DNA from 4 places in the Thalassolituus sp. UBA675 genome. Region 2 is predicted to be linked to each of the others. Evidence: predicted binding sites of a transcription regulator. Region 2 holds the regulator's gene; each other region holds the start of a gene.
The links. Region 2 encodes FNR, which switches genes on or off when oxygen is low (the NO sensors DNR and NnrR bind a similar motif). Its sites were predicted from a motif close to TTGATNTANATCAA; they were not measured.
Positions count from the first base shown of each region.

Region 1: B3007_RS06595 (YdcH family protein) is a predicted target of FNR. The motif match lies at 946-959, and genes of this name have one in related genera.
Region 3: clpB (ATP-dependent chaperone ClpB) is a predicted target of FNR. The motif match lies at 1,406-1,419, and genes of this name have one in related genera.
Region 4: B3007_RS08625 (TraR/DksA family transcriptional regulator) is a predicted target of FNR. The motif match lies at 963-976, and genes of this name have one in related genera.

Region 1 is NZ_DBNJ01000013.1:16,069-18,270, forward strand. It holds gene trxC (thioredoxin TrxC) at 1-64, shown strand, start outside; gene B3007_RS06590 (hypothetical protein) at 88-801, opposite strand; gene B3007_RS06595 (YdcH family protein) at 1,013-1,252, shown strand; gene lipA (lipoyl synthase) at 1,302-2,202, opposite strand, start outside.
Region 2 is NZ_DBNJ01000026.1:328,077-330,278, forward strand. It holds gene B3007_RS12230 (hypothetical protein) at 1-140, opposite strand, end outside; gene fnr (fumarate/nitrate reduction transcriptional regulator Fnr) at 395-1,159, opposite strand; gene B3007_RS12240 (sulfite exporter TauE/SafE family protein) at 1,188-1,865, opposite strand; gene ccoS (cbb3-type cytochrome oxidase assembly protein CcoS) at 1,858-2,091, opposite strand; gene B3007_RS12250 (heavy metal translocating P-type ATPase) at 2,094-2,202, opposite strand, start outside.
Region 3 is NZ_DBNJ01000026.1:155,131-157,332, reverse strand. It holds gene clpB (ATP-dependent chaperone ClpB) at 1-1,178, opposite strand, end outside; gene B3007_RS11420 (DMT family transporter) at 1,567-2,202, shown strand, end outside.
Region 4 is NZ_DBNJ01000021.1:440-2,641, forward strand. It holds gene B3007_RS08615 (anti-sigma factor) at 1-341, opposite strand, end outside; gene B3007_RS08620 (RNA polymerase sigma factor) at 338-874, opposite strand; gene B3007_RS08625 (TraR/DksA family transcriptional regulator) at 1,053-1,373, shown strand; gene B3007_RS08630 (HupE/UreJ family protein) at 1,391-2,202, opposite strand, start outside.

The DNA of each region.
Region 1 (2,202 bases), on a different contig from region 2:
AGGCGCCCTACCTGCTCAGCAGTTGAAGCAATGGATACATCAGGCTCTGGTTAAAGCCAGCTGATTCTGTGGCTGACGCGGTGAGTATCAGGCTGATTGCTCACCGCCACTGACAACAAACTCAATCGCCTGCATGACCGGCTCGAGATCTTCCTGCCAATCCATAGCCTCGTTGTACAGACCCTCGAGGCTCTTCAGAAAATCCATCACCAGACTCAACATGCGCTCTTCCTGCTCTTCATGCAGACCGAGAGTCAGGAGCTCCTCGCGCAGCTCAAGCTTAACGTCGTCCCGCTCATTCGCTGCACGAATCTTCATTTCATCCTGACGCTTCTGAACATCCAGCAGCGTGTGTTTAACATCAGACACAACATCAAGAAGACGATCTTTCTGACGCAGACGCTCTTCCATATTCAGGCTGCTCACGCGAGCGTCGGTAGCGCTAAGCACCACGGCCAGATGGTCTTTAATGCGCCCAAACCGCGCTTCGTCTTCATAGGGTACGTTTTTTATAAGAAGTGCCGTGCGCGGATAATTCACCAACATCCGGCGGCCGAACTCCATGATACGACCACCACCGTGACCGGACTGCATCAGATCTTGTTCAAGTGGAGAAGCCGCTCCAGAATGCGAGTAATAATGAGGCCACTCATCGCCTTCGAGCCAGCACGAAAAAACGGCATTCAGACCAAAACGCGAGAGAAGATTCAGCAGTGCCTGTGCCAATTCATCCAGCTTCTGACACATCGAGATCTGCTCCATGTAGCGCACAATTTCGCCCTGTTCCGCAGCGTGCGTCATGGCTTCAAAAGCGGCCTGCTTGGCATTTTCTTCCTCGTGGCTGAATAAACTACTTACTAATTGAGTTACCTATAAATAATGACCACAACCTGAAATTAGTCCAGACACAATGTATGGAATAGTACATCTGAGGAACTCATCTACCTGACACAGGTCAATGCCGTTACGTGCAACAGGGGTAATCTGAGATTATCCCAACAGGAGGAAACTTATGAACGTCGAACATCATGATTTACACCACGACTTCCCAGACATGGCTGACCAGATCCACGAGCTGAAAATGAAGGACCGGCATTTCGCCCGCCTCTTCGATGAGTACCACGAGCTGGACAAAGAAGTACGTAAGATTGAAGAAGACACCACACCCGCTTCGGATGACACCCTCGACGCTTTACGACTGAAGCGTGTACACCTGAAAGATGACTTGTACTCGATGCTGAAACAGGCCTGAATATAAGCGGAGCCTGTCGTGCCCCGCTTATAACGTGCCGGTCAGTTATTCAGCTGACGGGCACGCCGCTGACATCGATGCCTTCGGCCTGCTGATCAGCGTGATAGGAAGAGCGCACAAGCGGCCCGCTGGTCACACGAATAAAGCCCATCTCTTTTGCGATATCACCTAATTCTTTGAACTCTTCCGGTGTAACGAAGCGCTTCACTGGTGAGTGATCGCGACTTGGCTGAAGGTATTGGCCAAGGGTGATGTGATCGATGTTGTGCGCGCGCATGTCACGCATCACATCAACCACTTCTTCATTCGTCTCACCCAATCCAAGCATCAGACCTGACTTGGTGATGATCTCAGGATTACGGGCTTTGTATTCCTTCAGCAACGTCAGAGACCACTCATAGTTGGAACCCGGACGACACTCCTTGTACAAACGCGGTACCGTCTCAAGATTGTGGTTAAACACGTCAGGTTGAGTTTCCGTCAGGATATCGAGTGCGACCTCCATGCGACCACGGAAATCAGGCACCAGAACCTCCAACTGAATACCCGGACTATGCTCACGGGTCAGGCGAATGCAGTCGGCAAAATGCTGGGCGCCACCATCACGCAGATCATCACGGTCGACCGAGGTGATCACCACATACTTCAGGCCCATATCAGCAATCGCGGTCGCCAGGTTGACTGGCTCTTCGGTATCCAGAGGATTAGGACGGCCGTGGCCAACGTCACAGAACGGGCAGCGACGTGTACAGATGTCGCCCATGATCATAAAGGTTGCGGTACCGCCGCCGAAACACTCTCCCAGATTAGGACAACTGGCTTCCTCGCAAACGGTATGCAGCTTATGCTTACGCAGTTTCTGCTTAATCTCATTGATCTTCGGAGTCGCTGGAATGCGCACGCGGATCCAGTCTGGTTTACGCGGTATTTCTTCGGTCGGAATGACTTTA
Region 2 (2,202 bases):
GTTTTCAGGAATGAGCCCAGCTCAGACTCAATGGCTGCAGTACCCAGCAGTAAAAGCTCTGCGTCGGCACTGTTAGCGTCCAGTTTCTGCAGTGTTGGACGAATAACGTACGTCCGGAAATCATCAGCATCTATACCCATCAGAAACTCCAGAGGGTGTAATTTTGGCAGTCTCAATATCAGGAGCAATAAGCGTACCTGAATAACTGCCGGTACAGGCAGCGCCTGTTATCAGATGTTTACTCAATAGTACTGCCCAGTACGTGAAGCATAGTGATGCAGGTCTCAGGGGGAAGCAAATATTTGCGCACTGTGACCAATGTCTGATATAGCGAGCGAAAAGAGGATGAGCACGGTCCGTGTGCTCATTAGGATGCTAAAAGCCAAAATTTAAATCAGCTTTCTGCCTGATGCAGACACTCATCGTTGGCGCGTGTCAGGCCCGCGAGATCATACAGGGTGTCGCTGTCTTTCAGGATAATCTCTTTGCCCTGTGTTTCGATCAGTTCATTTTTCTGGAAGCGTGTGAACACTCGGCTGATGGTTTCTACCGCCAGGCCCAGGTAGTTACTGATGTCGACACGTGACATTGGCAGGCGGAAGTGAGTCGCTGAGAAACCACGACGCTGATAACGTTGCGAAATATCTAGTAGGAAAGAGGCAACACGTTCTTCTGCATTCTTCTTGCTGAGAAGCAGCATCATGTTCTGATCGTGCCGGATTTCAGTGCCCATGGTGGTCATCAGCTGACGACGCAAATCAGGTAGCTCATCCGCCAGTTGTTCAAGCTGCTGCAACGGAATTTCACATACTGTTGTGGTTTCGAGGGCTTTTGCCGTCAGCGGATACGTGCCTGCGTTGTAGCCAGACAATCCGATCAGCTCGCTGGCCAGGTGAAAACCTGTGATCTGCTCTTCGCCGTTACTTGCCAGGGTGTAGGTCTTCAGTGCACCCGTACGAACCGCGAATACAGACTGAAATTCTGTACCTTGCTGAAACAGCAGTTGGCCTTTCTGGATCGGGCGACCACGACGGATGATGTCGTCCAGACGTTCCATATCGCTTTCAGTCAGGGAAAGTGGCAGACACAGAGCATTCAGTGAGCAGGTCTGACAATGAGGCTGTGCTCCACGCATAGGAGCATTAACTGACGTTTTCATAGGCAAGAACGATCTCTAATACTTTAGATCAAGCGGCTGCGAACATGGCTGGTTGCCACACGGAGGCCAAAGTCCAGCAACCATAACCGATCAATAATAGGCCCGCAATATTTCGCGCCCACTGATGCCGAATAATATTCATCACGGATGCCGAGGCCAGCCCAGCGGATAAAATAGCGGGAAAGGTTCCGAGACCAAAAACAAACATGGTCAGGGCGCCCATCGCAGGCTGACCGTTAGCTGCTACCCAGCTCAGGGTGCTGTATATGAGCCCACACGGCAACCATCCCCACAACATGCCGAGAAGCCACTGGCTGGCTGGGTCTGAACGGCCCAGTCGTTTCTGGGCGTGGGGTTGAATTCTGCGCCAGAACAGTTGGCCAATTTGCTCAATGCGGGTGAGCCACAGTGCCCAGCGCGCGACGTAGAGACCCATTAATATGAGCATAACGCCTGCGATTGAACGTAGTGTGATCATCAGAGCTTCGTGCAGGCTCGACAGCCAAAGTCCGAGACTGCCAACAATCAGGCCTGCAAGGGTATAGCTGGTAATGCGGCCAAAATTGAACAGCAGTGAAGCCCGGACTCTGTGCTGGGTGTCCAGCTGTCCTGCTGCCGCGGCAACTCCACCACACATAACCAGGCAGTGGCTAGCACCAAATAAGCCAAGTAGCAGGGCGGTAAGGAGGGATAAGGGTTCAGTCATTCTTGGATTTTTTGGGTTCGCCGTCTGACTCTGAATCCGCGTCTGAATTGGTCTCAACGCTATCTTCGCGGCGCTCGTTCAGGTACTCATCATCATCGAACAGAATCTTGTGCGCGGGCGAATCCAGGTCATCAAACTGGCCGCCTTTCACAGCCCAGAAAAAGATGGCAACTGCAATGGCGAGCAGGGCAATCGACAGGGGAACCAGTACGTAAATAATATCCATGGTCAGCTCTCAGCAGTAAGTGCAGGTGGGCGACGGGTCAGTCGCAGAGCATTCAGAACGACAAGTAGTGAGCTGAATGACATGCCAATGGCCGCGGCCCAGGGCGGAACC
Region 3 (2,202 bases), 170 kb from region 2:
AGATCAATCGCCTTATCCGGCAGACGTCGGTCAGCGATATAACGCTGCGACAGTTTAGCCGCCGAGACGATGGCACTGTCGGTAATTTCGACACCGTGGTGAACTTCATAGCGCTCTTTAAGGCCACGCAGAATGGCAATCGAATCCTCAACGCTGGGCTCATCCACCAGCACTTTCTGGAAACGACGCTCGAGCGCAGCATCTTTTTCAATAAACTCGCGATACTCGTCAAGCGTGGTCGCACCGACACAGTGCAACTCACCGCGTGCCAGTGCCGGCTTGAGCATGTTGCCCGCGTCCATCGCACCGTCGCTTTTGCCAGCGCCGACCATAGTATGTAGCTCGTCGATGAAGAGAATGATCTGCCCTTCTTCTTTCGAGACGTCTTTCAGAACGGCTTTGAGACGTTCTTCAAATTCGCCACGGTATTTTGCACCGGCGAGCAAGGCGCCCATGTCCAGCGACAGAATACGCTTATTCTTCAGGTTTTCTGGCACTTCACCATTGATGATGCGCTGCGCCAGCCCCTCGACCACGGCGGTTTTACCCACACCTGGAGGGCCAATCAGCACCGGATTGTTTTTAGTACGACGCTGCAACACCTGAATAGTGCGACGGATCTCTTCGTCACGGCCAATCACAGGATCGAGCTTGCCAGCTTCTGCACGCTCGGTCAGGTCGACACAATACTTGCTCAGCGCCTGTCGGCTGTCTTCTGCGTTAGCGTCGGTCACTTTTTCTCCACCACGCATATCTTTGATTGCTTTCTCAGCGTTTTCGCGGGTAACGCCCGCTTCTTTTAAGGCCTGACCTGAAGGGCCACGCTCATCCAGTGCCACCAGTAGAAAAATCTCGCTGGAGACAAACTGATCGCCGCCCTTCTGGGCTTCTTTATCGGCGAGATTCAGTAAGCGGCCCAGCTCGGGGGCCAGCTGCACATTGCCATCCGGCGAGCTGACTTTGGGCTGATCACTGAGAATGGCACGTAAGCGCCCTTCGAGGTTACTGACGTTTGCTCCACAACGACGCAAAACGTCTTTTACCGAACTGTCGGTCTGCTCGAACAACGCCAGGAGCACGTGCACTGTGTCAATCTGATTATGATCCTGACCAAGCGCGATACTCTGACTCTCAGCCAGGGCGTTCTGAAGGCTTGTTGTTAAACGGTCCATACGCATCGTTTCGTTCTCCTGCTCATGGTTAGCGCGCTCCCGGTGAGGGCTGGCGAGCTAACCGAGTTTCAATTTCGATTTAAATCTCTGGGCAACTATCTATTCAGCTATTTGGCTATTTGGCTATCTATGTCGCTGCCTGTTTAAGTGTCTGGTCTGCAGTCTATATGGCGATAAATTAATAAATTTCAACAACTACAAATATAACTTTAGTAAAATTCATTTTTAATTCATTGATACAGCGCAAGCTTACTCCGAAGACCATTCAATTCATCAGACAGCTCGATTCATGCGTATAATCCGACGCCTCTGACGGCGCGCTGTAGCGTCTATCACTCTCTATATAGTGTCAGTCGGGCTTAGCTCAAGGGCACGGCTTACTGTTCTGGATGTTATGACCTCAAACTTGCGACAAGCGGCTTTATTTCTGATCGGCGGAGAGGCTCTGCTGGCCATCATGGGTGCGTTGATTAAGTACCTCTCAGAAAGCCTGTCGACAGAACAGATCGTGTTCTTCCGCAACGCGGCTGGCCTGATCATTCTGATGCCTTTGATTCTGCGGCAAGGCACCACGTTGCTGAAGACCTCAGTCTGGCACTGGCACCTGATGCGCGGGCTGGTCGGCGTCAGCGCCATGTACTGTTATTTCTGGGCGCTCGGACACATGCCCCTGACTGAGGCATTTCTGGTGAAACTCTCCAGCCCCTTCTTTATGCCACTCATCGGCTTATTGTGGCTTGGCGAGCGCGCAGGTAAGTACAGCATAGCCGCTGTATTTGTCGGCTTTGCAGGTGTTGCCTGTATTCTCAGACCCGACGACAGCGCATTTACTTTTATTGCACTGGTCGCCCTGCTCGGTGCTTTTCTCGCTGCCCTGGCCAAAGTCACGATTCGACGCATGTCTGAAACTGAATCCAGTCAGACGATCGTGTTCTACTTTGGCGTCATTGCGGCCCTAGTCAGTGCCCCCGGGGCAGCCGTGACCTGGCAACCTGTGTCAGCGGACCTATGGGGCTGGATACTTCTTCTC
Region 4 (2,202 bases), on a different contig from region 2:
CGCATCAGGAACACGCCGATTAACAACACTGCGGCAGTCGCAAAGCCACCAGCCCAGGCCATCACGCCTTTGCCCGGAGGCTCGTCATTGGCGGCAGTCTGTGTTGTATCAATAAAGCCGATACGACGACTGATTTCCTGCCACACACGCTCAGGGGGCTGTTGGTCTTCGACTCTGGCATTCATGGGCGCCAGTAGCTGCTCCCAATGCCATACTCGCTCACGTACTTTCTGGTAGGCCTGCATCAGACGCACAAAGCGGCGACGAGCCTGGCCCTGCATGGTACCCATGACATAATCTGCAGCGAGTGCATCAATACGTTCGTCGTTTAAATAATTCATTCTTCAAGACACCTCTTCAGACGTTGAAGGCCGCGCCGTATCCAACTCTTCACGGTACCCAATGGCGTTCCCGTGTGGGCCTGAATTTCCGCGTGCGTCATGCCACGATAATAAGCCAGGTGAATATACTGCAGATCATGGGTTTCCAGCGTTTGCATACAACGCTCCAGAGCCTGATTGTCAGGATCCTCTGGTTGCTCCGGGGCAATCAGTTCCGGGGCACCCTCTTCATCGAGAGAATCCTGTCGGTCCTCCTTTGCGCTCTTTGACCTCAGCAGATCGATACATCGATAACGCACGATACTGCTCATCCAGGTCATGACACTGCCACGCCCCTGATGATAATCCGCGGCGTTATGCCAGATTTTGACAAATGCTTCCTGTAGGGCTTCTTCGGCCCGCTCAGGCGAGCGCATCAACTGCATGGCGACGCCATACAGTTTGGGCCCGGTCGCCTGGTACAGTTCTTCGAACGCTGGCCGCTCACCGCGAGCCACCGCTCTGATGAGCTGTAGCTGAAACTCTGGATCCATACAGAATAACTCCTTTGATGATAGTTATGACTATATACGGATAGCTCCGTCATTCAGATTAGATGGCATTTACGCACCGTGCCTGATGATGATTCATATCAAGGTTTCAGGTTACCCCGGGTGTATTCTGAGAGATAGGGACTTATAGGTTCTGACAGACCCAATATAGGGAGAAAGTATGAACATTGAGAAAATACGCATCGACCTTCTTGACCGCCTAGAGGCACTCGAAACGCGTTCAGATAAAGCCTCACGTCACGCCAGTCATCGAGACGGACCTCTGTCTGCTGACTTCAAAGAGCAAGCGACGGAGTCCGCCAATGACGAAGTCCTTAGCGTTATCGCTGACGAGGCGCTGCATGAAGCGGATCACATACGTGATGCCCTGAAGCGCATCGCCCTTGGTCAATACGGCATCTGTGACCAGTGTGGCGATCAGATTACCGAAGCTCGCCTGATCGCCGTTCCTTACAGCACACGCTGCATTGAGTGCGCGTGAGATGTCTCTGACCTTGGTCAGATCCGCGCTAACACCCAGTAACTTCCAAGCGCAGCCAGTGCCGCCGAAAGGTACCGCACCAGCACCTGACGATACCAGCTCAGGCGGCGCAGGCTAATCAAAATCGGCATAACCAACAGCGTAATTGCAACCTGCCCTGCCTCAACACCTAGGTTAAAGCCAAACAAGGCCCAGGCTATGTTGCCTGTCCCCGTCGTCAGTTCACCAAGCACACTGGCAAAGCCGAAACCGTGTACCAGACCAAACAGGAATACGACGACCGCACTGGCTGGTAAGTAAGGGCGAAGGTTATGCAACGCTGCAACCACCACAGACGCAGCGATGATCAGCTCAACCCAATAACCGGGTAGTGCTAACCACCCCAAGGCACTGGCACTCAGAGTCAGTGAATGGGCAATGGTAAAGGTAGTTACGTACAGCAGAGCGGTTTTAACACAGGTCCGCACATCTGCTGCTGGTTGCCAGTCTTTCTTCTGTTGCACCAGAACTGAGACCAACAGCAAGGTGAGCAGGAAAGCTACGTGGTCAGGGCCAAGCAGAATATGAATGATGCCCTGAACGAAAAACTCAGAAAACGTCTGCTGGTTCAGCTGTGCAGTCGTCATTTCCGGGTTAATAGAAAAACTACCTGAGGATTCCAGCACCCCCTGACGAGTCAGGTCACCAGACGAGAGATCCCACAATAAACGGTGTTCAGGAAGCAGTGAAAATAATCCGGTATATGACACTTCGACGCGTCCTTCAGAGGCACATACATACGTCACAGGAACAATCGCCGAGGCCATAACGCCGCGAGCATTATTAAACC